4 regions of the Streptomyces sp. CA189 genome follow, and region 4 is predicted to be linked to each of the others. Evidence: riboswitches for the same ligand, from Rfam matches in the RefSeq annotation. Region 4 holds a riboswitch; each other region holds the start of a gene.

The links. Region 4 has a riboswitch for cobalamin ahead of AC061S_RS19255 (ribonucleoside-diphosphate reductase subunit alpha). Riboswitches for the same ligand answer to the same signal wherever they lie in the genome.
Region 1: another riboswitch for cobalamin. It lies ahead of metE (5-methyltetrahydropteroyltriglutamate--homocysteine S-methyltransferase); the one in region 4 lies ahead of AC061S_RS19255 (ribonucleoside-diphosphate reductase subunit alpha).
Region 2: another riboswitch for cobalamin. It lies ahead of AC061S_RS12680 (energy-coupling factor ABC transporter permease); the one in region 4 lies ahead of AC061S_RS19255 (ribonucleoside-diphosphate reductase subunit alpha).
Region 3: another riboswitch for cobalamin. It lies ahead of AC061S_RS02815 (ribonucleoside triphosphate reductase); the one in region 4 lies ahead of AC061S_RS19255 (ribonucleoside-diphosphate reductase subunit alpha).

What each region holds. Positions count from the first base shown of each region.
Region 1 covers NZ_JBWJVM010000017.1:43,932-51,559, forward strand. The annotation lists gene AC061S_RS16385 (RNA-guided endonuclease InsQ/TnpB family protein) at 1-365, shown strand, start outside; gene AC061S_RS16390 (GntR family transcriptional regulator) at 593-1,267, shown strand; cobalamin riboswitch at 1,388-1,613, shown strand; gene metE (5-methyltetrahydropteroyltriglutamate--homocysteine S-methyltransferase) at 1,786-4,131, shown strand; gene AC061S_RS16400 (helix-turn-helix domain-containing protein) at 4,236-4,955, opposite strand; gene AC061S_RS16405 (nucleobase:cation symporter-2 family protein) at 5,334-6,797, shown strand; gene AC061S_RS16410 (DUF2254 family protein) at 6,819-7,628, opposite strand, start outside.
Region 2 covers NZ_JBWJVM010000012.1:78,349-85,976, reverse strand. The annotation lists gene AC061S_RS12705 (L-serine ammonia-lyase) at 1-1,112, shown strand, start outside; gene AC061S_RS12700 (SsgA family sporulation/cell division regulator) at 1,833-2,240, shown strand; gene AC061S_RS12695 (AMIN-like domain-containing (lipo)protein) at 2,376-2,891, shown strand; gene AC061S_RS12690 (flavodoxin family protein) at 2,920-3,642, opposite strand; gene AC061S_RS12685 (methylglyoxal synthase) at 3,721-4,638, opposite strand; cobalamin riboswitch at 4,770-4,963, shown strand; gene AC061S_RS12680 (energy-coupling factor ABC transporter permease) at 4,993-5,688, shown strand; gene AC061S_RS12675 (energy-coupling factor ABC transporter substrate-binding protein) at 5,697-6,026, shown strand; gene cbiQ (cobalt ECF transporter T component CbiQ) at 6,031-6,780, shown strand; gene AC061S_RS12665 (RNA-guided endonuclease InsQ/TnpB family protein) at 6,832-7,628, opposite strand, start outside.
Region 3 covers NZ_JBWJVM010000002.1:116,109-123,736, reverse strand. The annotation lists gene AC061S_RS02820 (anaerobic ribonucleoside-triphosphate reductase activating protein) at 1-409, opposite strand, end outside; gene AC061S_RS02815 (ribonucleoside triphosphate reductase) at 406-2,184, opposite strand; cobalamin riboswitch at 2,228-2,368, opposite strand; gene AC061S_RS02810 (glycoside hydrolase family 71 protein) at 2,465-4,180, opposite strand; gene AC061S_RS02805 (hypothetical protein) at 4,670-5,122, shown strand; gene AC061S_RS02800 (NADP-dependent isocitrate dehydrogenase) at 5,241-7,460, opposite strand.
Region 4 covers NZ_JBWJVM010000023.1:51,004-58,631, forward strand. The annotation lists gene AC061S_RS19250 (ribonucleotide-diphosphate reductase subunit beta) at 1-650, opposite strand, end outside; gene AC061S_RS19255 (ribonucleoside-diphosphate reductase subunit alpha) at 650-3,046, opposite strand; cobalamin riboswitch at 3,207-3,335, opposite strand; gene AC061S_RS19260 (GNAT family N-acetyltransferase) at 3,402-3,899, opposite strand; gene AC061S_RS19265 (YbdD/YjiX family protein) at 3,988-4,185, opposite strand; gene AC061S_RS19270 (carbon starvation CstA family protein) at 4,182-6,335, opposite strand; gene AC061S_RS19275 (GntR family transcriptional regulator) at 6,552-7,316, opposite strand; gene AC061S_RS19280 (extracellular solute-binding protein) at 7,613-7,628, shown strand, end outside.

The DNA.
Region 1 (7,628 bases), on a different contig from region 4:
AGGACTTCAAGGCGAAGTTCCTCGCCAAGTCCACCATGGCCCGTAAAGCGGCGGACGCCGCGATCGGCGCCACGAAGACGGCCCTGAACGAGATGGGTCGCAAGCACGGTCGTGCCGTGCACCTGGTCCACCCCGCGCACACCACCATGGACTGCGCGCAGTGCGGAGCGAGAACCAAGCACGCACTACCCCTCTCTGAACGAACCTACTCGTGCACCGCGTGCGGAGCCGTGTACCCCAGGGACAAGAACTCCGCCCACGTGATGCTCGTCCGGGCTGGTCTCAACCCGGCTGGTGCCGATCGTGTAAGAGCGTGCGGACCGCCGGTCCGCAGCCAACGTGAGCCAGGAATCCCCTCCCAGTAGGGAGCGGAGGATTCAATGTGTGGCACTCCGTTCGGGTCTTCCGAACGGTGTCGATGAAATATTGTCTACAGGATGGAATCGTTGGCGGCAAGGGCTGACGCGGGCCTGGCGGTGGGGAGTTGGCCGTCGGGAGGCCGCCGTCTCGGTGCGCCGTAGACTGTAGGCGAAAGACAATCCATCATGGGGTTCGCGACGCAGCGGCCGGCGCTGCCCAGGAGGGAACCGTGATGTTGTCGACAGGACTGCCGCAGGGGGCGGTGCCCAAGCTCGAACGGCCCGGCCCGCTGCGTGACCGCGTCTACGGGGCCCTGCTGGAGCTCATCACCACCCGCGCCCTCCAGCCGGGGCAGCACCTGGTCGAGAGCGAGCTCGCCGGACACCTCGGGGTGTCCCGGCAGCCCGTACGGGAGGCGCTGCAGCGCCTCAGCACCGAGGGATGGGTCGATCTGCGGCCCGCCCAGGGGGCGTTCGTGCACGAGCCGACCGAGGCGGAGGCCGACCAGCTCCTCACGGTCCGCACCCTCCTGGAGGCCGAAGCCGCCCGGCTGGCCGCCGCCCACGCCGGCGCCGAGGCCATCGCGGCGCTCGAAGAGCTGTGCGCGGAGGGTGAGCGGGCCGTCGCCGCGGACGACGTGGACGCCGCGGTCAGGGCGAACGCCCGCCTGCACGCGAAGATCATGGAGCTCGCGGGCAACGCCGTCCTCGCCGAGCTGGCCGCACAGGTGGACCGGCGCGTCCGCTGGTACTACACGCCCGTCGCACGGCAGCGGGGCCGTCAGTCCTGGGTCGAGCACCGGGAGTTGATCGCGGCGATCGCGGACCGTGACGGGGAGGCCGCGACGGCGATCATGCGCGCGCACACGGAGCACACGCGGAAGATGTACCACGAGCGGGAGAAATAGCAGTCCGGCGGCGGGATAGGTGACGGGACCGGCGGTCGCGGGCGGGGGCGTTGTGGCTCCGTGTCCCATCTCACCGTCCGACATTCGGGAAGCTGTGTTCATTTCCCGGTGATCCGCCCTAATGTGGGCCGCGCAGCTGGTTCGCCCCCGTCCGCCAGGCGGGATGCGTCGTAAGAGGGAACCCGGTGGGAATCCGGGACTGCCCCGCAGCGGTGAGCGGGAACGACCGCCGTCATACGCACTGGGACCGGAACCGGTCCTGGGAAGCGACGGCCATTAGGTGCCCGCCGGGAGACCGGCAGGCGTGCCCGCGAGTCCGAAGACCTGCCCGTTGCCCGTGCGCGATCGACCGCGCACGGTTTCCCGGTGACCTCGTGGGCGGGTCGGCGTGCTTCAGGCGGATCCTCCCGTCGCGTACCGAGCCGTACGCGACCCCGGCGCCCGCCCGTTCCCGCACCCCCTTCGCGTCCGCGACCCGTCACCGGGTCCATGGAGACACGCTCGCGAAGGAGAGTTCCGTGACCACCGAGTCCGCAGCAGCATCCACAGCCGCATCCACCGCCGCATCCGTACGGGCCACCGTGTACGGCTACCCCCGCCAGGGACAGAACCGGGAACTGAAGAAGGCGGTCGAGGGCTACTGGAAGGGCCGCGTCACCGCCGAAGCCCTCCGAGCCACGGCCCGCGAACTGCGCCGCACCAACTGGGCCCGGCTCGCCGAGGCAGGCATCACCGAGGTCCCGACCGGCGACTTCTCGTACTACGACCACGTCCTGGACACCACCGTCATGGTCGGCGCGATCCCCGACCGGCATCGGTCCGCCGTCGAGGCGGACGCCCTGGACGGCTACTTCGCGATGGCGCGCGGCACCCAGGACGTGGCCCCGCTGGAGATGACCAAGTGGTTCGACACCAACTACCACTACCTCGTCCCCGAACTCGGGCCCGACACCGTCTTCACCGCGGAACCCGCCCGCCAGGTAGCCGAATTGAAGGAGGCCCTGGCCCTCGGCCACTCGGCCCGCCCGGTCCTGGTCGGACCGGTGACCTACCTGCTCCTCGCCAAGCCCGCGCCCGGCGCGGCCCCCGGCTTCGATCCGCTGACCCTGCTCGACCGGCTGCTTCCCGTCTACGCGCAGGTCCTCGCCGAACTGCGCGCGGCGGGCGCCGCCTGGGTCCAGCTCGACGAGCCGGCCCTGGTCCAGGACCGCACCCCGGCCGAACTGAACGCTGCGGCCCGCGCCTACCGCGAGCTCGGCGGTCTCACCGAACGCCCCAAGCTGCTCGTCGCCTCCTACTTCGACCGGCTCGGCGAGGCCCTGCCCGTGCTGGTGAAGGCGCCCGTGGAGGGCCTCGCCCTCGACTTCACCGACCGGGCCGCGGCCAACCTCGACGACCTCGCCGCGGTCGGCGGCATCCCCGGCAAGCGGCTGGTCGCCGGCGTGGTCAACGGCCGCAACATCTGGATCAACGACTACCAGAAGTCGCTGACGACCCTGGGCACCCTGCTCGGCCTCGCCGACCGGGTCGACGTCGCCGCGTCCTGCTCCCTGCTGCACGTCCCGCTGGACGCGGACGCCGAGCGGGACACCGATCCGCAGATCCGGCGCTGGCTCGCCTTCGCCCGCCAGAAGACCACCGAGATCAGCACCCTCGCCCGCGGCCTGGCCCGGGGCACCGACGCGATCGCGGCCGAACTCGCCGCCAACCGGGCCGACCTGGCCTCCCGCGCCGCCTCCCGGATCACCCACGACCCCGCCGTCCGGGCCCGCAGCGCCGCGATCAGCGCGGCCGACGTCCACCGCTCCCCGTCCTACCCCGAACGGGCCGCCGCCCAGCGCGCCCACCTCGGCCTGCCCCTGCTCCCGACCACCACCATCGGCTCCTTCCCGCAGACCACGGAACTGCGCACCGCCCGCGCCGACCTGCGCGCGGGACGCATCGGCACGGCGGGCTACGAGGAGCGCATCCGGGCGGAGATCCGCGAAGTCGTCTCCTTCCAGGAGAAGGCGGGCCTCGACGTGCTGGTGCACGGAGAGCCGGAACGCAACGACATGGTCCAGTACTTCGCCGAGCAGCTGACCGGCTACCTCGCCACCCAGCACGGCTGGGTCCAGTCCTACGGCACCCGCTACGTCCGCCCGCCGGTCCTCGCCGGAGACATCTCCCGCCCCGACCCGATGACCGTCCGCTGGACCACGTACGCCCAGGAGCAGACGGCCAAGCCGGTCAAGGGCATGCTCACCGGCCCCGTCACCATGCTCGCCTGGTCCTTCGTCCGCGACGACCAGCCGCTCGCCGCCACGGCCCGCCAGGTCGCCCTGGCGCTCCGCGACGAGGTGACCGACCTGGAGGCGGCCGGCACCTCCGTCATCCAGGTCGACGAGCCCGCCCTGCGCGAAACCCTGCCGCTGCGCGCCGCCGACCACGCCGGCTACCTGGCGTGGGCCACCGAATCCTTCCGCCTCACCACCAGCGGCGTCCGCCCGGACACCCAGATCCACACCCACATGTGCTACGCGGAGTTCGGGGACATCGTCGAGGCCATCGAGCACCTCGACGCCGACGTCATCAGCCTGGAGGCGGCCCGCTCGCACATGCAGGTCGCCGATGAGCTGGCCGGCGCGGGCTACCCGCGCGAGGTCGGCCCCGGCGTCTGGGACATCCACTCTCCCCGCATCCCCTCGGCCGCGGAGGCGGCGGCCCTGCTGCGCAAGGGACTTGGGGCGATCCCCGCCGAACGCCTCTGGGTCAACCCCGACTGCGGCCTGAAGACCCGCGGCTGGCCCGAGACGAGGGCCTCGCTGGAGCACCTCGTCGAAGCGGCCCGCCAGGTGCGCGCGGAAGTCTCGCCGAGCGCCTGATCACGGTGGCGAGTGCCTGATCCCCGTAGGGAAGCCGGCACCCGGGGCGTCCGGGTGCCGGCCGGGGGCGTACCGCGGAGCCGCGCCCCGGGAGGCGGGTGGGGTCAGGCGGGCTGCGGGCCCAGCCGCTGCCACAGGTGCTCGTCGACCCGGTCGAGGAAGGCCAGGGCCTCCCGCTCGACCGCTTCGGCGGCGGCGCCGGTCCGGCCGTGGTTCTCGATCCGCTGGTACGTCAGGTGGAGCTGTTCCAGGGCGCGGTGGATCGCCGCCGGCTCCACGGGCACGATCTTCGCGACCGGGCGTACGTAGTTCGGCCACCACCCGGTGACCGCCTCGCGCAGCAGTACGCGCAACTGGCCCGTCCTGCCGCACGCCCCGACGAAGCAGGCGGGCGGCGGCCGCAGCACCTCGAACAGGGCCTGGGTCTGCCGGCTCGACCCGCGCCAGCGGTTGCGCCGTTCCGCCTCGGCGTAGCGGTCGCGGGTCATGCCGACCCCCACGGCCGCCTGCTCCACCGTCAGTCCCAGGAGCGTCCGGCACTGCAGGAGCGTGGCCGGTTCGCCGAGCAGATCGCCCGGTGAACACCACAACGCGGCTGCCAGCGCCTTGATCTGATGGCTCGTCGGGACCTCCGTGCCCCGCTCCCATGCCAGGAGCGTGCCGGGGTGAAGGGGGTGTCCCTGGAAGGCCGATACGGCCCAGGCGACCTGGCCGTGCGTGAGTCCGAGCTGCTCGCGCACGGCGGCGGCGCGGCGGGGCTCCAGCGGGGGATAGGCGGAGATTTCGCCCTCGGGCGGGCTGTGGAGATCGTCTTGGGATGGCATAGCCGGACACCGTAGGGCGAGGCGGCGCCCCAGCCAAGGCCTGCCTGCGGATTTCGCGGGTGCTCGGGACGTCGGTCGACGCGCGTTGACCGGCCCGCCCACGGTGATTGTGCGTACGTCCAAAGAATCGGAGGAATCGATTGTTCCCCCTGGAGGAGTTGACGGCCGGGGGGCCTGTTCGTAGGGTCGCACTCGTCCACAGCGGAAAGTGAATTCCGCGATGAGGAATCTTGCCGTTCTCCCCACCCCCGGACACCGGCACGATTTCCGTATCCCTCCGGGCAAGTCCGTCCACTTGTCCGGTCTTCCGGCCGTGCTTCGCCCCCGACCGTCCCCGCCGCCCGCCGGCCGGGAGGTCTCTCGGAGGGACTGTCCCTTTTGCGCTCCCCTACGCTCTTCACGCACGAACACTCCGCCCCGCCCGCCCTGCCCCTTCCCGTCCATCCCGCGGACGAAGTCCTGCCCATGCGGCGGATGATCCCCGCCGCCCTGCAGCACGTGGCCAGCATGTACGCGGGCCTCGCGGCGCCTCCACTGATCATCGGTGGCGCCCTGGGCCTGACGGCGGCGCAGCTCACCGCGCTGCTCGCCGCGAGCCTGGTGGTCGCGGGCCTGGTCACCGTCGCCCAGACGCTGAACTTCTGGGGTGTGGGGGCCGGACTGCCCGTCACCAACGGCGTCTCGTTCGCCGTGGTGTCCCCGGTCCTCGCCGCCTCCGTGTCACGCGGACAGGACACCCTGCCCCTGGTGTTCGGCGCCACCCTCGTCGCCGGGGCCCTCTGCTTCCTCCTGGCGCCGGCCTTCTGCCGGCTCCTGCGCTTCTTCCCGCCCGTCGTCAGCGGTTCCGTCATCACGCTGGTCGGCCTCTCGCTGCTGCCGGTGGCCGGGGAATGGGCCCGGGGCGGAGACCCCGGGTCCTCCGGCTACGGCTCACCGTCCAACCTCGCGCTCGCCGCCGGAACCCTCGCCTTCACGCTCCTCCTCCACCGGCTCCTCAGCGGACGCTTCCTGCAACGGGTGGCCATCCTGCTCGGGCTCATCGCCGGCACGGCCGCCGCAGTGCCGATGGGCAAGGTCGACCTCCAACCCCTCACCCAGGCACCGCTGTTCGCGCTCCCCGAACCGTTCGCCTTCGGTGCCCCGCAGTTCGAGGCGCCGGTCATCGCCACCATGCTCGTCGTCATGCTCGTCTCCATGACGGAATCCACCGCCTCCCTGATCGCGGTGGGATCGGTCGTCGACAGGCCGGTCGACGCGCGCGTCATCGCGGGCAGCCTGCGCGCCCAAGGGCTGGGCACCGCACTCGGCGGCGCCCTGGGAGCTTTCGTGAGCTGCGCCTACGCCCAGAACGTCGGCCTGGTCGCGATCAGCCGCATCCGCAGCCGGTACGCGGTCACCCTGTGCGGAGCGATCCTGGTCCTGATGGGCCTCGTACCGGTCCTGGGTTCGCTCGTCGCGCTCGTGCCGCTGCCCGTGCTCGGCGGGGCGGCGGTCGTCTTCTTCGGCTCGATCACCGTCGCCGGGATCCGGACCCTGACCAAGGCCTCCCTGGCCACCGGGCACAACGGCATCATCGTGTCCGTCGCCCTCGCCTTCGGTCTCTTCCCCGTCGCATCGGCCGACTTCTACGAACGGCTCCCCGCGCCCGTCACCATGGTGCTGGGGTCTGGCATCACGGCGGGATGCCTCGTCGCCGTCCTCCTCAACCTGCTCCTGAACCACTTCGGACGGGGCAGCGAGGCCAACGAGAGCCACGTCCCCACCGCCCAGGTCAACGCCTTCGACGGCATGGCCGGCTCCCGCGCGACCGGGGGCGGGGGCGGGGGCCTTCCCTCCGGGTGAGGCCTCGTGCGGTCCCGCTGCTCAACCGGCTTCAGAGGGAGCCCAGGTGAGGGGGTACCTCTCGCCACCCGCCCGGTCGACCCACCGAAGCCGGTCCCGTACGATCCCGCGCCGGCCCTCCGGGATCCGCTCCACCAGCCCGCTGAGCAGGTCGCGCATCCTGCGGAGCGCCATCGGGGAGCCGGCGGCGGCGTAGAGGAGGTCGTCGACGGCCGTGCGCAGGTACCGCTCCCAGTCGGGCACAGGGACGGCCACCCGCAACCGGCCGGCCTCGTCGGCGAAGTGGCCGATGCCCAGATCGCGGCCGGCGAGGCGGGCCAGCAGGTCTTCGACGCGGTCGAGGCACTCCACCGCCGTGGCCGGGTCGTTGACGGCCGGGGAGAGGGCGCGCAGCGCGATGTCGGCGAGGAGCCGGAAGGGCAGGTCGGGGTCTTGGTCGAAGGTGCGCTCGACTCCGGTCTCCAGCGTGCCGAGCAGAACGGCCTCGGGCAGATCGCCGCCGGTCACCTCGGCGAGCGTCATGCCCCGTGACACGGTCGTTCCCGGGGGGACGAGGAAGGTGACCGTGCAGTCGCGCTCCATGGCCAGGCCGACCAGAGCGCGTACGTCGATCTGCTGCACCACCACCGCCGGTCCGGACCAGAGGACGGCGGTGGCCCCGGCCGCCGGGGATGGTGGGTCGGCCGTGGCCTGGTCCGGTTCGTACGGCCGTACGTACAGGTCGTCGAACAGCCGGTGCGCGCGCGTCGCGATCGAGGTCAGGGAATGACCGAGCTGGATCGAGTGGAACGCTCTCGTCTGCAGTGTCCGCATGAGGGCGAGCGCGACCAG
Region 2 (7,628 bases), on a different contig from region 4:
TCCGCCAGACGGGCCGCCTGCGCCTGCTGGGCACGGAGATAGGTGATGGCCACGAGATCGACTTCGACGAGCCGAACCAGCTGATCCTGCACCGCCGGCGCTCGCTCCCGTACCACGCGAACGGCATGACGCTCTTCGCGTACGACGAGGCGGGCACCCCGCTGCTGGAGAAGACGTACTACTCGGTCGGCGGCGGCTTCGTCGTGGACGAGGACGCGGTCGGCGAGGACCGGATCAAGCTCGACGACACCCCGCTGAAGTACCCCTTCCGCAGCGGCGACGAGATGCTCCGCCTCGCGAACGAGACCGGCCTGTCGATCTCCTCGATGATGCTGGAGAACGAGAAGGCCTGGCGCACCGAGGACGAGATCCGCGAGGGCCTGCTGGAGATCTGGCGCGTCATGCAGTCCTGCGTCTCGCGCGGCATGTCCCGCGAGGGCATCCTCCCCGGCGGCCTGCGGGTCAAGCGCCGGGCCGCCTCCACGGCACGCCAGCTGCGCACCGAGGGCGACCCGATGATGCACCGCAGCGAGTGGGCGACCATCTACGCGATGGCGGTCAACGAGGAGAACGCGGCCGGCGGCCGTGTCGTCACCGCGCCCACCAACGGCGCGGCCGGGGTGCTGCCCGCCGTCCTGCACTACTACATGAACTTCGTGCCGGGCGCCGACGAGGACGGTGTGGTCCGCTTCCTCCTCGCCGCGGGCGCGATCGGCATGCTCTTCAAGGAGAACGCCTCGATCTCCGGCGCCGAGGTCGGCTGCCAGGGCGAGGTCGGCTCGGCCTGCTCGATGGCGGCCGGCGCCCTCGCCGAGGTCCTGGGCGGCACCCCGGAGCAGGTCGAGAACGCGGCCGAGATCGGCATGGAGCACAACCTCGGCCTGACCTGCGACCCGGTCGGCGGGCTCGTCCAGATCCCGTGCATCGAGCGCAACGGCATGGCGGCGGTCAAGGCCGTCACCGCGGCCAAGATGGCGATGCGCGGCGACGGCACCCACAAGGTCTCCCTCGACAAGGTCATCAAGACCATGAAGGAGACGGGCGCCGACATGAAGGTCAAGTACAAGGAAACCGCCCGCGGCGGCCTGGCGGTCAACGTCATCGAGTGCTGACCCGCACCCGCTGACCGATTCGGGCCCCGACGCTTGGCGTCGGGGCCCGAGCCGTTTTCCGCAGCGGGCAGGGGGGTAACCCAGCAGCTCGCACGAGCCCTTCATCTACAACCGTTCCTTTTCACTGCGCAGAAGCGAGCTCTACGCAGCGGCACACCCCGAACGATCTTGGGCGCACTGGGTCCCGGCTTTCGCGGCCCGGTCGGCGACACACATCCTGTGCGTGGTCCGTTCCGGGAGGTCCGGTTCCCTAACGACCTGGCCAAGTGGACACGGCCAAAGGCGACGGGGAGGCCCTGAACCATCACACGGTGGAGCAGGAGCCCCGCACGCTGGCACCGCACCCGGCGTCCCAGATCGCACCAGCGACGCTACCCGACGAGGTACCACTCCCACCAAGCCTCCAATCCGACAACCACCCAATCGAGCCAACACGCACCTACTCGCTCCCCCTGCGAGCAGTTCACAACCCCTGCCGCAGTCAGGCGGCGCGGCCGTGGTGCCGGCCGGGCCCCGGCCTAAGCGCTCCCGCCGAGCCCCGCCCCACCCTCCCCTCCCCCCGGAGGGCGGGGCTCGGCGCGTCGGGCGAAGTCGGGCCGAGCGGCCCGGCCGGACGGGACCTTTGGCGGCGGAGAAGCGGCCCGCGGGTGGGCTAGCTTGCCCGAGTGGGCATGCCGCGCGTGCGCGGACGAGCCCCCACCCCGAGAGAGAGGCGCCCGCATGGCCGGCACCGAACACCGCGTCCTCGCACTCCGCCTGGAGGCCGCGCCCGCGCCCGTCCCGGTGCGGGGCGTCTTCGTGTACCGCACCGCGCGGCCCTACGAGATCTCCCTCGACTTCGAGGGGGCCGGGATGCACCTCGCGCACTGGGTCTTCTCCCGGGAACTGCTGCTCGACGGCCAGATCTGCGCCACCGGCGAGGGCGACATACAGGTGTGGCCGCGCTGGAAGGGCACCGAGCCGCGGATCTTCTTCGCCTTCAGCAACGGCGAGCAGTCGTGCGTGGTGTCCGCCCGGGCCAAGGACGTACGGGAGCTGTGCCGCCGGATGACCGAGCTGGTGCCGCGCGGCCAGGAACACCGGCACTACGACCTCGACGCCGAACTGAGCGCCCTCCTGCCGAGCTGAACCGGGCAGACCAGGCGGACCGGGCGATCACCGGGGGAACCCGGTGAATCCGGTGAACCCGGTGCAACCACAGCCGTACCGGACGCGTCTCCCCGGGTGACACCGTTCCCCGTCTCTCGGAATCGAGGGGACGCCATGATCCGTCCACGCCGCCGGCAGGCCGTCGCACTGGGGTTGGGCGCACTGCTCACCGCCATGCTCGCCTTCGCCGCACCGGCCTCCGCCGCACCAACGACCGCCACCGCCGTCCCACCCACTCCGCTCGTCGTCAATGCCCGCTGGGGCGGGCACTGCACGTACGACCGCGTCGTCATCGACCTGCAGGGATACGTACCCGAGGTCACCGTCACCCCCGTCCCGTCGCTGGTCTACGACGGATCCGGCAAGCCCGTCCCGCTGGCCGGGCGGTACTTCCTGGAGATCCGCCTGAACCCCGCCGCCGGACACGACGACGCGGGCAACAACGTCTACCTCGGACCCAAGCTCCTCAAGATCTACCTGCCCAAACTGAAGGGCCTCGCCCTGACCGGCGACTACGAGGGGTACGTCACCTTCGGCGCCGCCTTCGACACCAAGCCCGCCTACACCTCGTTCACGCTGCACGCCCCGGAGCGCTTCGTCCTGGACATCGCGCACCCGAACGTCTGCTGAGCACACCGCCGGAAGGCGGGACCGGGTCCTACCGGTGCTCGGGGTTCGGGAAGTCGAAGCGGCAGCCCGCGTCCCACAGGGAGCGCTGGTTGCCGTGCGCCGGCATCCCGCCGGACCGCTTGAGCAGGGCGGCCAGGTGCATGAGGTTCCAGCTCATGAAGGCCGTGTTCCGGTTGGTGAAATCGTTCTCGGGTCCGCCGGATCCGGGGTCCAGGTAGGAGGGCCCCGGTCCGGCTTCGCCGATCCATCCGGCGTCGGCCTGCGGGGGGATCGCGTAGCCGAGGTGCTGGAGGCTGTAGAGGATGTTCATCGCGCAGTGTTTGACGCCGTCCTCGTTGCCGGTGATCAGCGCCCCGCCCACGCGCCCGTAATAGGTGTACTGGCCCTGCTCGTTCAGGATCGAGGAGCATGCGTAGAGCCGCTCGACGACCTGCTTCATCACCGAGCTGTTGTCCCCGAGCCAGATCGGGCCGCACAGCACGAGGATGTCCGCGTCCATGATCTGGCTGTAGAGCACCGGCCACTGATCGCTCTCCCAGCCGTGGTCGGTCATATCGGGCCAGACACCGGTGGCGATGTCGTGGTCGACGGCCCGGATGAGCGAGGTCCGGACCCCGGCGGCCTCCATCACCGCGCGGCTCTTGTCGATCAGGCCCTCGGTGTTGCTGGGCTCGGGCGATCGCTTGAGCGTGCAGTTGACGTAGACGGCGGTGAGGTCGGAGTAGTCGTACGCGTCGGATTCGGCTGCCACCGCCTCAGCCTGCGGGGCGCCGGGCGCCCCCGCCAGCCGACCGCGCCCGGACGGGGAGCGCGGCCGGCTCGGCCGTCCCTACAGGCTCTCGATCATGGCGTCCGCGCTCGCCGCGTTCAGCGCGAGCCGTACGTCGGCCAGCGCGACGAGCCGGATCAGCGCGCGGACGTCGTCGCCGTGCGGGTGCGAGGACAGCGGGTCGAAGAAGAAGACCAGCAGGTCGATCTCACCCTGGGTGACGAGGGCGCCGATCTGCTGGTCACCGCCGAGCGGGCCGCTGCGCAGCGGCGTCACGTCGAGGCCGATCATGCGGTTGATCAGGGTCCCGGTGGTGCCGGTCCCGTAGAGGCGGTGCGGCTTGAGGTCGGCGGCCCGGCGCTCCGTCCAGGCCAGCAGGTCCGCCTTGCGGGAGTCGTGGGCCACCAGAGCGACGCCGCGCGGCCGGTCGGTGCGGACGCCACCGGCGGTCAGCCAGGTCGGGTCGGCCAGCGGGAAGAGGTAGATGCCGGCGGCGCGCAGCTCTTCGCGACTGATGTGCCCGTCGTGGTTGGCGTCGATCCGGTCGAAGGCCAGGGCGTCGGCATCCTCGGAGAGACCCGTCGCACCGAAGATGTGCTCGTACTCCTCCCGGTCGATGCGGCCGTCGCCGTCCCGGTCGAGGGCGTCGGCGAGGGCGTCGAGGGCGCGCAGGGTGGAGGCGCGGAACGAGGGGTCCCCGTCGAACGCGTCGCGGGCGGCGGCGGCGACGAACTCCTGCTCGCTGATCCTGCCGCCCCGGTCCGTGTCGGCGGCGGCCTGGAGCTGGTTCCACAGCTCGGCGTACACGTCGTACAGCGCCGCCCGGCGCCTGCTGTCCCCGGGCTCGGTGAGGTGCTCGGCGAGCCGGCCCGCGTAGGCGATCAGGTCCTCGCGGCCGAGCTGGCCGTCGCCGTCCAGGTCGTACGCGCGGAACAGCCGGGCGATACGGGGCAGCCAGTCCTCGGCGGTCACGGACATGTAGAACTCCCTTTTCAGATGGGGCGGTTGATGCACATGGTAGCGGTACGGACACAGCGTGTTACCACTAAGCGGAATCCAGTCGCCGCCCGGCGTGGTTGGGGCGGGTTGTTACCGGTCCGCGCGGCCGACTAGGGTCAGCGGGCCTTGGTGTTCGGGAAACCGGTGAGAAACCGGTGCGGCCCTCGCCACTGTGATCGGGAAGTCCGGCTCCACTCCTGCGGGAAAGCCACTGGGCTGCGCGGGAGGTTCCGCGCTGCCCGGGAAGGCGGAGCATGGACGTCAACCCGTGAGCCAGGAGACCGGCCGGGGCGCGTTGTCCATCCACGAGGTGCTGGAGAGGTCTCCCTACTCATGCATATAGCCGAGGGGTTCCTGCCCCCTTTGCACGCGGTCGCCTGGGGCGCCGTGTCCGCCCCCTTCGTCGTCCACGGCGTCCGCTCGCTCACCCGCGAGGTGAAGGCCAACCCCGAGAGCACGCTGCTGCTCGGTGCGGCCGGAGCCTTCACTTTCGTCCTGTCCGCCCTGAAAATCCCTTCGGTGACCGGCAGTTGTTCACACCCCACGGGCACCGGGCTCGGGGCGATCCTGTTCCGGCCGCCGATCATGGCGGTGCTCGGCACGATCACCCTGCTGTTCCAGGCCCTGCTGCTGGCCCACGGCGGGCTCACCACCCTCGGCGCCAACGTCTTCTCGATGGCCATCGCCGGCCCGTGGGCGGGCTACGCCGTCTACCGCCTGCTGCGGAAGTTCGAACTGCCGCTGATGGTGACCGTCTTCTTCGGCGCCTTCTTCGCCGACCTGGTCACCTACTGCGTCACCAGCGTGCAGCTCGCCATGGCCTTCCCGGACCCGGCCTCCGGATTCGCGGGCTCGCTCGCGAAGTTCGGCGGGATCTTCGCGGTCACCCAGATACCGCTGGCCGTGAGCGAGGGGCTGCTGACCGTCCTGGTGATGCGGCTGCTGATGGCGTCGAGCAAGTCGGACCTGGTCCGGCTCGGCGTCGCCAAGCTGACCTCCCCCCGCACCGGAGAGAAGGCGGCGGCCTGATGAGCGGAATGTCGAAGAACACCAAGATCAACGCCTTGCTCCTGCTCCTGGTGGCGGCTCTGGCCGTCCTGCCGATCGCCCTGGGGCTCGGCGAGGGCAAGGAGGAGCCCTTCGCCGGCGCCGACGCCCAGGCGGAGGCGGCGATCACCGAGCTGAAGCCGGATTACGAGCCCTGGTTCTCCCCTCTTTACGAACCCCCCTCCGGCGAGGTCGAGTCCGCGCTGTTCGCCTTGCAGGCGGCCCTGGGCGCGGGCGTGCTCGCGTACTACTTCGGCGTCCGCAAGGGCCGCCGCCAGGGGGCGGCCGCCGCCGCTGCCGCCACCGCCCCGGAGGCGTAGGCGGGTGCTGCCGATCGACGTGGCCGCGCACAGCAGTCGCTGGCGCGGCCGGCACCCGCTGGAGAAGGCCCTGCTCGGGATCGGGCTGACGGTCACCGCCGTGTGCCTGCCGCCCTGGCCGGGCGGGCCGCTGGTGGCCGCCGCCACCCTCGCCGTGCTGCTCGGCCCGGCGGGGGTGCCCGGCCGGCAGCTCTGGCGGGCCTTCCGGATCCCGCTCGGCTTCTGCTTCACCGGGGCGCTGCCGCTGCTGTTCGCGGTCGGCGGCCCGGCCGGGCCGGTGTCCCTGGCCCCCGACGGCCCCCGCCTCGCCGCCGAACTGCTGCTGCGCACCTCGGCGGCCTCGCTCGGACTCCTGCTGTTCGCCTTCACCACCCCGGTCTCCGACGTGCTGCCCCGGCTGGTGCGGGCCGGGGTGCCGGCCCCGGTGGTGGACGTGGCCCTGGTCATGTACCGGATCGGCTTCCTGCTGCTCGACTCCATGGCCCAGGTCCGCCGGGCCCAGGCGGCCCGGCTCGGCCACACCGGCCGGGCGGCGGTGTGGCGTTCCCTGGCCGGGCTCGCCGCCACCTCCTTCGTACGGGCCTTCGACCGCGCGGCCAAGCTCCAGGCGGGGCTGGCCGGACGCGGCTACGACGGGGCGCTGCGGGTCCTCGTACCGGAGGCGGCCCTGTCGTGGCGCTTCCTGACGGCCACCGCCGGCCTGCTGGCGGCCCTGATCACCCTGACCCTCACCCTGAAGGGGCTCTACTCTTGACGTCCTCCCCGCCCTGAAGAGCGGGGATTCCTAGCTCACTTCGCCTGACACCTAGCAGGTGGCAGGTCTTACAAGATCAGCACTAGCCGGGTTGAGACCAGCCCGGACGAGCATCACGCGGGCGGAGTTCTTGTCCCTGGGGGACGCCGTTCCGCAGGCGGTGCACGTATACGTTCTCTCGGAGAGGGGGAGGCGGTGCTTGGCTCTCGCTCCGCAGTGCGCGCAGTCCATGGTGGTGTGCGCGGGGTGGACAAGGTGCACGGTCCGGTCGTGCTTACGGGCCATCTCGACCAGCGCCGTCTTGGTGGCGCCGATCGCGGCGTCGGCGGCCTTGCGGGTCATGGTGGACTTGGCGAGGAACTTCGGACGGAAGTCCTCCACGGCAAGGTGGTCGAAGTCGCGGACGAGGCGCTTGGCCCACTTGCGGCCGGTGTCCTGCCGCTGGCGGGCGATCTTCTTCGACACCTTCGCCGCCGCCCGCCGGGCCTTCTTGTATCCCTTGGTGTCGGGCTGGTTCTTCGGGGTCCGGCGCCGCGCCATCATCCGTTGGTAGTGCGCGAGCTTCGCGGCGGCCGTCTTACCGTGCTGGGGGTGGGGCAGGTCGTGGGCTTCGCTGGTGGTGGTCGCGGTCTCCTTCACGCCCCAGTCGACACCGATCACAGCGCCGGTCTCCGGCAGGGCCCCGGTCACGGTGGGGACGACGAACGAGCAGTACCAATGTCCGAGGCTGTCCCGGTACACGCGGACGCTGGACGGGGGTTTGGGCAGCTTCCGCGACCACACCACCGTCAGCACGATCCCGCCGGCCAGGTGCAGACGGCCGTCCTTGAGCCGGAACCCGCGTTGCG
Region 3 (7,628 bases), on a different contig from region 4:
CGTCGAAGCCGACCCAGTCGAGCAGGCCCGCGTCCAGCAGCCGGGCCAGGCGCCGGGGGAAGGCTCCCCCGGTGTGCAGGCCGACCTCCAGGCCCAGCGCGCGGGCCTCCCGTACGGCCTGCGGCAGACCGCGCTGGAGCAGCGGCTCCCCGCCCGAGAAGACGATCCCGTCGAGCAGCCCCGTACGGCGGGCGAGGTGGCCGAGCACCTCGTCCCAGGAGACGGCGGCGGGGGCCCGGGCGGGCAGCAGGCCGGGGTTGTGGCAGTAGCCGCAGCGCCAGGGGCAGCCCTGGCAGAAGACGGTGGTGACCAGCCGGCCGGGCCAGTCGCAGGTGGACATCCGGGACCAGCCGCCGATGCGGACGACCTCGGGCGGGGTCGCGGCACCGGTCTCGGCGGCGGCGCTCACACCGCGGCCTTGAAGTGGACGCGCTCGGCGTGTTCGCCCTTCTTGCCGATGTTGAAGGAGGACACCGGGCGGTGGTAACCCATGACCCGGGTCCACACCTCGCACGCCGCCCCGCACGTGGGGCACTCGGGTTGCTCTCCCGCCAGGTAGCCGTGGTCCGCGCAGATGGAGAAGGTCGGGGTCACCGTCAGGTACGGCAGCCGGAAGGTCTCCAGCGAGCGGCGGACCAGCTTGCGGCAGGCCTCCGCCGTCGGGATCCGCTCGGGGGTGTACAGGTGCAGGACGGTGCCGCCCGTGTACTTGCCCTGCAGTTCGTCCTGGCGCTCCAGCGCCTCGAAGGGGTCGTCGGTCCAGCCGACCGGAAGCTGCGAGGAGTTGGTGTAGTACGGGTTGGCGTCGGTGCCGGCCTGGAGGATGCCGGGGAAGCGGGCCCGGTCCTCCTTCGCGAAGCGGTACGTGGTGCCCTCGGCCGGGGTGGCCTCCAGGTTGTAGAGGTGGCCGGTGCTCTCCTGGAAGTCGACCATCCGGGCCCGGACCCGGTCCAGGAGGCGGACCGCGAGGGCGTGGCCCTCGGGCGCGGTGATGTCGTGGGCGTCCCCGCTGAAGTTGCGGACCATCTCGTTGACGCCGTTGACGCCGATGGTGGAGAAGTGGTTGCGCAGGGTGCCCAAGTACCGCTTGGTGTACGGGAAGAGACCGCCGTCGATCAGGTCCTGGACGGTGATCCGCTTGAGTTCGAGGCTGTCCTTGGCGAGCTCGCACAGCCGGTCCACCTCGGCCATCAGCCGTGGCTCGTCACCCGAGCAAAGGTGCCCGAGGCGGGCGCAGTTGAGGGTGACCACGCCGAGCGAGCCGGTCTGCTCGGCGCTGCCGAAGAGGCCGTTGCCGCGTTTGAGGAGCTCGGTCAGGTCGAGCTGGAGCCGGCAGCACATGGAGCGGATCATGTTCGGTTCGAGCTCGGAGTTGATGAAGTTCTGGAAGTACGGGAGCCCGTACTTGGCGGTCATCGCGAAGAGCCGCTCGGCGTTCTCGCTCTCCCAGGGGAAGTCCCGGGTGATGTTGTAGGTCGGGATGGGGAAGGTGAACACCCGCCCGGTGGCGTCGCCTTCCGTCATCACCTCCAGGTACGCCCGGTTGATCAGGTCCATCTCGGCCTGGAGCTCGCCGTAGGTGAATCCGGTCTCCTCCCCCGCGACCACCGGGATCTGCTCGCGCAGGTCCTCGGGGCAGGTCCAGTCGAAGGTGAGGTTGGTGAAGGGGGTCTGGGTGCCCCAGCGCGAGGGCACGTTCAGGTTGTGCACCAGCTCCTGGACGCACTGCCTGACCTGGTCATAGCTCATCGCGTCGAGGCGGACGTAGGGGGCGAGGTAGGTGTCGAAGGAGGAGAAGGCCTGGGCGCCCGCCCATTCGTTCTGCAGGGTGCCGAGGAAGTTCACGATCTGGCCCACGGCCGAGGACAGGTGCCTGGGCGGGGCGGAGTCGATCTGTCCGGGTACCCCGTTGAAGCCCTCGGTCAGCAGGGTGCGCAGGGACCAGCCGGCGCAGTAGCCGGAGAGCATGTCCAGGTCGTGGATGTGGAAGTCGCCGTCGCGGTGGGCGCGCGCCACGGCGGCGGGATAGACCTGTTCCAGCCAGTAGTTGGCGGTGACCTTGCCGGCGGCGTTGAGGATGAGTCCGCCGAGCGAATATCCCTGGTTGGCGTTGGCGTTCACCCGCCAGTCCCGGCGGTCCAGGTATTCGGTCACGGTCTCTACGGCATTGACGACAGCAGTCACGGCAGCCCTCCCACGGGGCTCGGCACGGAAGAATGGCGGGCCCTTTTCACAGCCCATGCCGGCAGGTGTCGGACTCGTCCGCCGTGGCGGACTCACCGTTGCGGGGCAGTCCCGGATTCCCACCGGGTTCCCTGTTGCCTCGGTCGGGGAGAGGCCCCGCCGAACCGGCAGGGCCAACACTACATATAGATGCGACAGCAGAGTGCCACCACTACATATGGGGTGACGAAGGTCCCGAACCAAGGGATTTCAGCCCCTGCGGACTTCAGCCTCTGCGGACTCAGCTCCGGCCGCTGGTGGCCGCGTAGTACTGGAGGTCCTGGACCTCCACCGCGCGGTCCACCCGGTAGCGCAGCTCCACCCGGGCCCCGGCCCCGCCGTCCCGCACCACGGCCGCGGACCCGGCGCCCGGACTCAGGGGCAGCAGCTCGGAGTGGACCCCGGCCGGGGCCGCGTGCGTGTCCCGCGCCGCCCCCACGGCCGTACGGATGCTCGCGGGCGCGGTCAGGAAGCTCAGCACCTCCACCGTGTCCCGGGCCGCGGCGCTGCCGCCCCGCAGCGACATCACGAGGGACTGGCCGCCGCTCGGGGCGGCGGCGGCGAACTGGGTGCGCGAGCTCAGGTACAGCGTGTCCCGGACGATCTTCGGCCAGCCGCCCGTCTTGAACCGGGTGAGGTAGTACGAGGAAAGGTCCAGGTAGGCGTGGCCGTTGTGCAGGGAGGGCGCGAACTGGCTGCCCTCGCTGTAGTCGTTCCAGGTGGTGAGCTGGACCCAGTCGGCCCCGTCCTCGATGGCACGGTTCCACGTGGCGCGCAGGGTCGCGGTGTTGCCCGCCTCGTCGTAGACGCCCTGGTTGGGCCGGGCGTCCTGGACCGATACGGGCTGCATCCAGATCTTGCCGGCGGCGTGGGCGCGCCGTACGTCGCGCGTGGAGCTCTCCTGGCCGACGTAGCTGCGGCTGCCCCACTCGGAGAATCCGTGGCTGATGGGCTCGAACTCGCCGCTGTGCGCGCCGAAGTCGAGGAAGAGCGGAACGAAGGCGGTGCGGATGCCGTGCCGGGACTTCAGGTCGTCGATGACCCGGGTCCACCAGGCGACGCTCTTCTGCTCCGCCTTGAACGGCGAGACGACCAGCCGCCCGTCGGGGAGCCGGTGGGCGGCCGGGGCCCTGCCGAGGTCCGCGAGGAGGTCGGCGAGCACGCGCGGGTCGTCGGTGTCCAGAGAGGTCATGTCCGGCATCAGCATGACCTTGAAGGCCGGGTCCACCGAACGGGCGGCCTCCATCAGCAGCTTGCAGCGTTCGAGGTTCTTCCCGGAGAGGGAGAGCAGGTCGAGGGTGAAGCCGTCGATGCCGGCGGCGCGGGCGGTGCGGACCTCCTGCTGGAGGTTGGCGAGCTCCCAGCCCCCGGCCTTGGGCTGGACGGGCGGCGGCCGGTCGCGCAGCAGGCCGCCGTAGCGCCGGTGCTTGCCGTTCTCGCCGTCGGGCTTCAGGTAGTTGCGGGTGTAGTAGTCGGCGTCGGGGCTCGCGTTGTCGAGGGAGAGCGGGTACGGGGTGAAGTAGTGGGCGAAGACCAGCTTCTCGCCGGCGGCTCCGGAGCGCAGGGCGGCCGGCTGGGGCAGGTCGAACGGCAGGGCTCCGGTGGGGCGGGCCCCTCCGTCCGTACCGGACCCCTGGGCCTTCGGGTCCGGGACCTTCCCGTCCGGGCTCTGCGGGGCGGTGGTGCCCGGTCCGGTGGCAGTGGGGCCGGTGGCGACGGGCGCGGGGCTGTCGCCGAGGTTACCGGGCAGGACGCCGGCCGGGCCCGGTGCCGGGCGGACCCGCGCGTCGGCGACGGTACGGGGTTCCCAGGCGATCCCCGTCGCGGCGCAGACGCCCACGAGGAGGAAGGCGGACAGGAGGAGGCTCAGCAGGGGTCTTCGACGCCGGAAGCCCGCACGGCGCCGGTGCGACGCGGGTCTCGCGCCCCGCCCTGCCCGACGCCGGTCCGCACTCATCCTGACCCCTCCCCCGAATATGCCCGCGCCATGCCCGCGTCTCGGGCCGCACAGCAGCAGTACAGCGGATTCCGGGCCCCCGGACAACCGTTCCCCGGGGGACGGGACGGGGCGGCGGGGCTACCGTAGTGGGGCGGGTCCACGTCGTGCCGGGCGTTGCGGTCGGTGTCGAACTCGGGGTGGGCGTAGGTGTGGTCGCCGTCGCCGACCTCCCGCGTGCGTTCTTCGGACCGACGAGGTCGAGCGCGACGCCGTGCGCCCGCGGGCGTTTCCGGAGGCGGTACCGCCAGGTCCAGTCACCGCCGGCGCCGCGGTTGGACAAAGGCATGTGACCTGTACAACTGCTGCGATCACCGGGCGGCACGGGCATTTCACCGGAATGGGGAATTCCCCTGGCCTTTCGAAGAAAGTGGCGCATAATCGTCTTCATGCGGCTTGAAACGACCCTCTTGCCGCGAATGGTCACGCATGTTGGGGGGCATCGTGCCGATGAGGGATTCCAGAGGCGCCGGTACGTTCCCGGCGACCTCCACAGAGCTGTCCCGTCTTTTCACCGCCGTGCGGCGGGGCAAGGTACTGACCGTCACCGGACGGTTCCGCGAGCCCAGGAGCCTGTTGGTGCGGGAGATCGGGCAACGGCTCGCGTCCAATTTCTACGACGGCGTCGCCGTGGTCTCCATGGACCAGCGGTTCGGGGTCCGCGACCTGACGGCCGCGCTGGGCTGCGTACCGGGCATGCCGTTCCTGCCGTGCGGGACGTCGAACGCGGCATCGTGGCTGGCCGAGCGCGACATGCTGCTCGTCCTCGACGGCTGCGAGCATCTCGCGTCCGAAGCCCTGGACTGGCTGCGCGAGCTGCTCGCCGTGGCTCCCGGGCTGCGGATCCTGGCCGCCGGGCGCGACCCGCTGGCCTTCGCACCGGAACACGTGCACCCGCTCTGACCGGGCGCGGAAACGGGTCCGCCCCGGTCGGCGACTGCCGACCGGGGCGGACCCGTGGAAGCGGTGGGCCTCAGCCCTGCGGGACCTCAGCCCCGGCGGACTTCAGCCCTCGCGGGCGTCAGCCGAGGAGCGCGAGCGCCGCGTTCAGCGTCGCGGACGGCCGCATGATCGCCGAGGCCTTGGCGGCGTCGGGCTGGTAGTAGCCGCCGATCTCCGCCGGGGCGCCCTGCACGGCGATGAGCTCGCCGACGATCTTCTCCTCGGACTCGGCCAGCGTCTTGGCGAGCGGGTCGAACGCCGCGGCCAGCTTCGGGTCCTCGGTCTGCCGCGACAGCTCCTGCGCCCAGTACAGGGCGAGGTAGAAGTGGCTGCCGCGGTTGTCGATGCCGCCCAGCTTGCGGCTCGGCGACTTGTCCTCGTTGAGGAAGGTGCCCGTCGCCCGGTCCAGGGTGTCGGCCAGCACCTGGGCGCGGGCGTTGCCGGTGGTGGTGGCGAGGTGCTCGAAGGAGACGGCCAGCGCGAGGAACTCACCGAGGGAGTCCCAGCGCAGGTAGTTCTCCTTGACGAGCTGCTGGACGTGCTTCGGGGCGGAGCCGCCGGCGCCGGTCTCGAAGAGGCCGCCGCCGTTCATCAGCGGGACGACCGAGAGCATCTTGGCGCTGGTGCCCAGCTCCAGGATCGGGAACAGGTCGGTCAGGTAGTCGCGCAGCACGTTGCCGGTCACCGAGATGGTGTCCTCGCCGCGGCGGATGCGCTCCAGGGAGTACGCGGTGGCCTCGACCGGCGACAGGATCTCGATGGTCAGACCGTCGGTGTCGTGGTCGGCCAGGTACGTCTTGACCTTGGCGATCAGCTGCGCGTCGTGCGCACGGCCCTCGTCGAGCCAGAAGACGGCCGGGACGCCGGTGGCGCGGGCGCGGGTGACGGCGAGCTTGACCCAGTCCTGGATCGGCGCGTCCTTGGTCTGGCAGGCGCGGAAGATGTCGCCGGCGGCGACCTCCTGCTCCAGGACCGTGGCACCGGAGGCGTCGACGACGCGGACGGTGCCGGCGGCGGCCAGCTCGAAGGTCTTGTCGTGGCTGCCGTACTCCTCGGCCTTCTGGGCCATGAGGCCGACGTTCGGCACCGAGCCCATCGTGGACGGGTTGTACGCGCCGTGCGCGCGGCAGTCGTCGATGACGACCTGGTAGACACCGGCGTAGCTGCTGTCCGGGAGGACCGCCAGGGTGTCGGCCTCGGCGCCGTCCGGGCCCCACATGTGGCCGGAGGTGCGGATCATGGCCGGCATCGAGGCGTCGACGATGACGTCGGACGGAACGTGCAGGTTGGTGATGCCCTTGTCGGAGTCGACCATCGCGAGGGCCGGGCCCTCGGCGATCTCGGCGTCGAAGGAGGCCTTGATCGCGTCGGCGTCGGGCAGCGCGCCCAGGCCGTTCAGGATGGTGCCGAGGCCGTCGTTCGGGGACAGGCCGGCGGCCGCCAGGGCCTCGCCGTGGCGGGCGAAGGTCTTCGGGAAGAAGGCGCGGACCACGTGGCCGAAGACGATCGGGTCGGAGACCTTCATCATCGTGGCCTTGAGGTGCACGGAGAACAGGACGTCCTCGGCCTTGGCGCGCTCGATCTGGTCGTTCAGGAAGGTGCGCAGCGCGTCGACGTGCAGGACGGACGCGTCCACGACCTCGCCCGCGAGGACCGGTACGGAGTCGCGCAGCACCGTGACGGCGCCGTCGGCGTCGACGTGCTCGATGCGCAGCGTGCCGGCCTCGGCGATCACGGCGGACTTCTCGGTGGAGCGGAAGTCGTTCTCGCCCATGGTGGCGACGTTCGTCTTCGACTCGCTGGTCCAGGCGCCCATGCGGTGCGGGTGCGCCTTGGCGTAGTTCTTGACCGAGGCGGGGGCGCGGCGGTCGGAGTTGCCCTCGCGCAGGACCGGGTTGACGGCGCTGCCCTTGATCTTGTCGTAACGGGCGCGGTTCTCGCGCTCCTCGTCGCTCTTCGGGTCGTCCGGGTAGTCCGGAAGCGCGTAGCCCTGGCCCTGGAGCTCGGCGACCGCCGCCTTGAGCTGCGGGATCGACGCCGAGACGTTGGGCAGCTTGATGATGTTGGCGCCCGGGGTCTTCGCCAGTTCGCCGAGTTCGGCGAGGGCGTCCGCGATCCGCTGGCCCTCTTCCAGGTACTCGGGGAAGCTGGCGATGATCCGACCTGCCAGGGAGATGTCACGGGTCTCGACATTCACACCGGCCGTCGACGCGTACGCCTGGATGACAGGCAGGAAGGAATACGTCGCGAGGGCCGGGGCCTCGTCAGTGTGCGTGTAGATGATGGTCGAGTCAGTCACCGGATGCTCCGCTCCACAGTCTGCGTCTCTCGTCTGCAACATTGCTCGACATCAAGATATCTCGTGATCGGGCCGGTCTGGACAGCCCCCGGGGGCAAGCCCGTGGGAGACGCGCGTCACGCTCGGTGGCCGGGACCGTCGGGACCGCCGGACCCGGCCCGGAACGGC
Region 4 (7,628 bases):
TGCATGGTCTCGTCGCGGAACACCCAGTTGGTGCCCGTGGCCAGGCCGTGCAGCAGGCCGCGCGAGCGGAACCAGTACACGTAAGCGAAGGCGCCGTAGAAGAACAGCCCCTCGATGCACGCCGCGAAGCAGATCAGGTTCAGCAGGAAGCGGCGGCGGTCGGATGCCGTCTCCAGGCGGTCGATCTTCTCGACAGAGTCCATCCAGCGGAAGCAGAACTGGGCCTTCTCGCGGATCGAGGGGATCTCCTCGACCGCGTCGAAGGCGGCCGCGCGGTCGTCCGGGTCGGGCAGGTAGGTGTCGAGCAGCGTCAGGTAGAACTGGACGTGCACGGCCTCCTCGAACAGCTGGCGCGACAGGTACAGGCGCGCCTCCGGGGAGTTGATGTGCTTGTACAGGGTCAGCACCAGGTTGTTCGAGACGATCGAGTCGCCCGTCGCGAAGAACGCGACCAGGCGGCCGATCATGTGCTGCTCGGAGGGTGTCAGCTTCGCGAGGTCCGCGACGTCCGAGTGGAGGTCGACCTCCTCGACGGTCCAGGTGTTCTTGATCGCGTCGCGGTAGCGCTCGTAGAAGTCCGGGTAGCGCATGGGGCGGAGCGTGAGCTCGAAGCCCGGGTCCAGGAGGTTCTTCTGGTCGTTGGAGCTCATTACTGGCAGGCCTCGCAGGACTCGGGGTTTTCAAGGGAGCAGGCCAGCGCGTCGGCGTCGACGGCCTGCGGGAGCGGGGTGGCGGCCGCCGGGACCGTGCTGCCGGAGGCGGCGCGGGCGATCTTCGTCGCGGGGCGGGAGCGCAGGTAGTACGTGGTCTTCAGGCCCTGCTTCCAGGCGTACGCGTACATCGAGCTGAGCTTGCCGATGGTGGGCGTCTCCAGGAACAGGTTCAGCGACTGCGACTGGTCAAGGAACGGCGTACGGGCCGCCGCCATGTCGATCAGTCCCCGCTGCGGGATCTCCCACGCGGTGCGGTACAGGTCGCGCACCTCGGCCGGGATCCAGCCGAAGCCCTGGACCGAGCCGGAGGATTCGCGCAGCGCCTCGCGGGTCTGGGCGTCCCAGACGCCGAGCCGCTTGAGCTCCTGCACCAGGTAGCCGTTGACCTGGAGGAACTCCCCGCTCAGGGTCTCGCGCTTGAAGAGGTTGGAGACCTGCGGCTCGATGCACTCGTACACGCCCGCGATGGAGGCGATGGTCGCCGTCGGGGCGATGGCGAGGAGCAGGGAGTTGCGCATGCCGGTCTTCGCGACCCGGGCGCGCAGCGCGTCCCAGCGCTCCGGCCAGTTCAGCTCGACGTCGTAGTGGTCGGGGTGCAGGACGCCGCGCGCGGTGCGGGTCTGCTCCCAGGCGGGCAGCGGGCCGCTGCGCTCGGCCAGGTCGCAGGAGGCCTCGTACGCCGCGAGCATGATGCGCTCGGAGAGCTTCGTGGACAGGGCCTTCGCCTCGGGGGAGTCGAAGGGCAGCTTGAGCTGGAAGAAGACGTCCTGGAGACCCATGGCGCCCAGGCCCACCGGGCGCCAGCGGGCGTTGGAGCGGCCGGCCTGCTCGGTCGGGTAGAAGTTGATGTCCACGACGCGGTCGAGGAAGGTGACGGCGGTGCGGACGGTCTCGTCCAGGCGCTCCCAGTCGATCTCCCGACCGTCCGCCGTGTCCACGACGAAGGCGCCGAGGTTGACCGAGCCGAGGTTGCAGACGGCGGTCTCGCCGTCGTTGGTGACCTCGATGATCTCGGTGCAGAGGTTCGAGGAGTGGACGACGGTGCCCGGCTCGGCGGTCTGGTTCGCCGTGCGGTTGGAGGCGTCCTTGAAGGTCATCCAGCCCTGGCCGGTCTGCGCGAGGGTGCGCATCATCCGGCCGTAGAGGTCGCGGGCGGGCATGGTCTTGCGGGCCAGGCCGGCCGCCTCGGCCTCGCGGTAGGCGGCGTCGAACGCGTCGCCCCACAGGTCGACCAGCTCGGGGACGTCGGCCGGGGAGAACAGCGACCAGTCGGCGTCGGCGTTCACGCGGCGCATGAACTCGTCCGGCACCCAGTGCGCCAGGTTCAGGTTGTGGGTGCGGCGCTGGTCCTCGCCGGTGTTGTCGCGGAGCTCCAGGAACTCCTCGATGTCAGCGTGCCAGGTCTCCAGGTAGACGGCGGCGGCGCCCTTGCGGCGGCCGCCCTGGTTCACGGCGGCGACGGAGGCGTCGAGGGTCTTCAGGAACGGGACGATGCCGTTGGAGTGGCCGTTCGTACCGCGGATCAGGGAACCGCGGGCGCGGATGCGGGAGTACGAGAGGCCGATGCCGCCGGCGTGCTTGGAGAGGCGCGCGACCTGGTGGTAGCGGTCGTAGATCGAGTCGAGCTCGTCCAGCGGGGAGTCCAGCAGGTAGCAGGAGGACATCTGCGGGTGCCGGGTGCCGGAGTTGAAGAGGGTGGGGGAGGAGGGCAGGTAGTCGAGGCGGCTCATCAGCCGGTACAGCGAGGCCACTTCCTCGACGGCCGTGACGCTCTCGTCCGCCGCGAGGCCGCAGGCCACGCGCAGCATGAAGAACTGCGGGGTCTCGATGACCTGGCGGGTGATGGGGTGGCGCAGCAGGTAGCGGCTGTGCAGGGTGCGCAGGCCGAAGAAGCCGAAGCGGTCGTCGGCGCCCTCGGCGAGCGCGTGCGCGACCAGCGCGTCGAGCCGGTTCGCGTGCAGGCGTACGAAGTCGGCGGTGCGGTCGGCGATCAGGCCCTCGCGGTGGCCGACCTCGACGGAGCCGGAGAAGGAGGTGGCTCCCTGGCCGGCGGCCTCTTCGCGCACGGCCAGCGTCAGCAGGCGGGCGGCGAGGCGGGAGTACGCCGGGTCCTCGGAGATCAGTCCGGCGGCCGCCTCGGTGGCGAGCGTACGGAGCTCCGCCTCGTCGGCGGCGGCGCTGCGGCCGCGCAGGGCGGCGGCGGCGACCCGGCCGGGGTCGGTGTCGGGCAGGTCGGCGGTCAGCTCGGTGAGCGTGCGCAGGAGCGCGGCCCCCGGACCCTCATAGGCGGACGGGTCGGACTCGGCGCGCGGTGCGGAAGGCGCGATGGTCACGGGGGGAGCTCTCCCTCGCTCGGCTCCGGGAACACCGTTGGTGCGGGGCGCGAGGGGGCGCACGTGGGGGAGCGCGTGCCTGGCAGGGCAGTGCGCGTGCGCCACGTGGCGTCCACCGGCCCAACCGCGAGGCCCGGACGTGTCTGCACCCGGTTCGGTCGAGCCGGGCGCACTGTCGACAGGTCCTCGGACTTGCGGATGCACCGAGCAGGTCGGTGCATTTCATACCGTTGCGGGACAGTTCCGGATTCTCACCGGATTCCCCTGCGGCGACAGCGAGCATGAGCATACATGTGGGGGCCGGTGCTTGCGGTAGCCCCCACATGTTGTGTCGCTCCTCGGGGGCGGTGCACCGCTAGAGCTCCAGGCGGTAGGTGAGCAGGGGGAGGCCCGGCACCGGGTACCAGTCCCGCTCCGGAGTCCGCACGAAGCCCAGCCGGTCGTAGATCCGGTGCGCCCCGAGCATCTTCTCGGTGGTCGACAGCACCAGGTGGCTCACGCCCTGCAGCTCCCGGGCACGGCTCACGCAGGCCCGTACGAGGGCCTCCCCGGCGCCGCGTCCGCGCGCCGCCGCGGAGACGGCCAGCATCCGGAACTCCGCCTCGCCGGGACCCGCGATATCGCACAGCGGGCTGCCGGGAGGGGCGAAGGTCACACCGCCGAGCAGCGTGCCCTCGTACTCCGCGACGAGCACCTCGCCGTCGGGGGCCCGGCCGGCGACGTCGCGCAGCCGGCTCAGGTAGGGGTCGTCCTCGGCGAAGTCCAGCAGTCCGTCGTCGAGGTAGGCCCGTGCGGTGATCTCGCCGAGCTCTTGGTATTCGGCGGCCGCCGCCGTCCTGATGATGATGTCCATGGGACCGAGTGTGCGCCAGGGCGAGCAAGGAGGCCGCCGCGTTCCGTCGGGTGGACGGAGACGCGGCGGCCTTGTGCGGCCCACCGGTTCAGCAGCAGCGGAACCCTTCGCGCGGATCGCCCTCGCGGGCGTCCGTACGGGCCCGCTCGAACTCCCGGCGGGACTGGACCTCCGCGTCCGGGTCGTGCGTACGGGCGTGGGCGACGTAGCGGTCGTAGGCCGCCTCGCCAGAGAACTCCCGTACGAAGTACCGGGCCCGGCCCAGCACGTGGCGCAGGCGCGTCACGCGACCGGTTCCTTGACGCGGCCTCCGCCCGAGTCGAGGCCGGCGGCGGCGAGCTCCGCGCGCTCCTCGGCGGTCGGGATGAGCCCGGCCGGGGCGACGAGCTTGGACTCGGTCCACGGGAACTCGACCATGGTGACCGACTCGGGCTTACGGATGGCCTTGAGGCAGGTGCGGGCCGCGTCCACGAGCACGATGATGATCAGCAGGGCGAAGAACACCGACAGGACGCCGTCCACCGTGGCGTTGGTGACCACGGTGTGCATCTCGTCCATGTTCTTGGCGGGCTTGAGGACCTTGCCCGCGTCGATGCCCTCCTGGTAGACGTCCCGCTGGGCGAAGAAGCCGATCTTCGGGTTGTCCGAGAAGATCTTCTGGTAGCTGGCGGTGAGCGTGACGGCCAGGTCCCAGGCCAGCGGAACGCCCGTCACCCAGGCCCACTTGAGCCGGCCCGACTTGATCAGCAGGGTGGTGCAGACGGCCAGGGCGACCGCCGCGAGGAGCTGGTTCGCGATGCCGAACAGCGGGAAGAGCTGGTTGATGCCGCCCAGCGGGTCCTTGACGCCGACCCAGAGGAAGTAGCCCCAGCCGCCGACGACCACCGCGCTGGCGAACCAGACGCCCGGCTTCCAGCTGACGTCCTTGAAGGACTTGTGCACGTTGCCGAGGGTGTCCTGGAGCATGAAGCGGCCGACGCGGGTGCCCGCGTCCACGGTCGTCAGGATGAACAGGGCCTCGAACATGATCGCGAAGTGGTACCAGAACGCCTTCATCGCGGTGCCGCCGATGACGGCCGAGAAGATCTCCGCCATTCCGAGTGCGAAGGTCGGCGCGCCGCCCGTACGGGACAGCAGGCTGCTCTCCTCCACGTCCTTCGCGGCCTGTGTGAGGGCCTCGGGGGAGATGGCGAAGCCGAAGTTCGTCACGGCCTGCGAGGCCGTCTCGACGGTGGCGCCGACGACCCCGCCGGGGGAGTTGATGGCGAAGTACAGGCCGGGATCGATGATGCAGGCCGCGATGATCGCCATGACGGCGACGAAGGACTCGGTCAGCATCGCGCCGTAGCCGATGACCCGGACCTGCGTCTCCTTCTGGATCATCTTCGGGGTGGTGCCCGAGGAGACCAGGGAGTGGAAGCCGGACAGGGCTCCGCAGGCGATGGTGATGAAGACGAACGGGAACATCGAGCCGGCGAAGACCGGCCCGTCGCCGCGCGAGGCGAACTCGGTGACCGCGGGCATCTTCAGCGTCGGCATGGCGATGACCACACCCACGGCCAGCAGCCCGATGGTGCCCACCTTCATGAAGGTGGAGAGGTAGTCGCGCGGGGCGAGCAGCATCCACACCGGCAGGACGGACGCCACGAAGCCGTAGGCGACCATCCAGATGACCAGCGTCTCCTTCTCCAGGGTGAAGGTGTCCGCCAGGGAGGACTCGGCGACCCAGCCGCCCGCGACGATGGCGAGCAGCAGCAGCGCGACTCCGACGACGGAGACCTCGGTGACCCGGCCCGGGCGCAGGACGCGCAGGTAGAAGCCCATGAAGAGGGCGATCGGGATGGTCATGCCGATGGAGAAGACGCCCCACGGGGAGTGCGCCAGCGCGTTGACGATCACCAGGGCCAGCACGGCCAACAGGATGATCATGATGGCGAAGACGCCGACCAGCGCGGCGGCGCCGCCGACCGGGCCGATCTCGTCCCGGGCCATCTGGCCGAGCGAACGGCCGTTGCGCCGGGTGGAGAAGAAGAGCGTGACCATGTCCTGGACGGCGCCCGCGAAGATCACGCCGACGACGATCCAGATGGTGCCGGGCAGGTAGCCCATCTGCGAGGCGAGTACGGGGCCCACGAGGGGGCCGGCGCCGGCGATGGCGGCGAAGTGGTGACCGAAAAGCACCCGTCGGTCGGTCGGGTGGAAGTCGACACCGTTGTCAAGGCGTTCGGCGGGGGTGGCGCGGGTCTTGTCCACCTTCAGGACGCGGTTCGCGATGAAGCGCGCGTAGAAGCGGTAGCCGATCGCGTACGAGCCGAGGGCGGCGGCGAGCAGCCAGACGGCCGAGATCTCCTCGCCGCGCGAGAGTGCCAGCACGCCCCAGCCGAGAGCCCCCACGAGCCCGACGAGCACCCACACGGCCACGGCCTTGGGGGACATGCGCCCCGATGGAGAAGGCGAGCCCGGCGTGGTGCCCGGACTCGCCGCGTCCCGTATCGCCCGTGCCGCTTCCGGCTCCGTTGCTTCCGGTCCTGGTTCCGTCATGATCCGTCGTCCCCTCGTCGATCATCTGCGTAATGGCGCAGGGAATCTACGGGGGACAGCCCGCTGGGCGTAAGCCCCCGTCCGCATAGCGGAACGAGAGTCAACTACGAATCAGACGACGGGGCGCTGGAGTCGGGCGACGAACTTGTAACGATCGCCGCGGTATACGGAACGCACCCACTCGACGGGCTCCCCGTCGGTGTCCAGCGAATGGCGGGAAAGCAGCAGCATCGGCAGCCCGACGTCGGTGCCGAGCAGTCCGGCCTCCCGCGGGGTGGCCAGCGAGGTCTCGATGGTCTCCTCCGCTTCGGCGAGGCGCACGTCGTACACCTCGGCGAGGGCGGTGTAGAGGGAGGTGTACTTGACCAGTGAACGGCGCAGCGCGGGGAAGCGCTTGGCCGACAGGTGCGTGGTCTCGATGGCCATCGGCTCGCCGCTGGCCAGGCGGAGCCGTTCGATGCGCAGGACCCGGCCGCCGGTGGCGATCTTGAGGAGGCCGGCGAGGGTGTCGTCGGCCGTCACGTAGCCGATGTCCAGGAGCTGGGAGGTGGGTTCCAGGCCCTGGGCCCTCATGTCCTCCGTGTAGGAGGAGAGTTGGAGCGGCTGGGAGACCTTCGGCTTGGCGACGAAGGTTCCTTTGCCCTGAATCCGTTCCAGCCGCCCCTCGACGACGAGCTCCTGGAGAGCCTGTCGCACCGTGGTGCGGGAGGTGTCGAACTCGGCCGCGAGCGTGCGCTCCGGCGGCACCGGTGTTCCTGGCGGCAAGGTTTCGGTCATATCGAGCAAGTGGCGTTTGAGCCGGTAGTACTTGGGCACGCGTGCCGTGCGGGTGGCCGCCCCGCTGTCCGGCTCCGTGATCGCCCCTTCGGTGGCCATCGCCGCCCGCCTTCCCGACTCCAGTTTCGTTGCCGTCACCGGCTCCTCCGATATGTGCGGTCACATCGTGACACGGGAGGGAGGGCAGGCCTCCTCCCTCCCCCAGGTGTCGGTCCGATAACGGACCGAGCACCCGCTCATTAGACCCTTGACACCCCTAAAGGTCTAGGCCAAGCTCCAGCTACTGGTCTACACCAATATGGATCAGATCCCGGCCCCACGGGCAGTACTTGGTGCTTTTTGAGTCACCGCGGCGGGCAAGGGAAGTTGCAGGCAGCATCCCTGAGGAGGGTGGCGTGAAGCGCAAGCTCA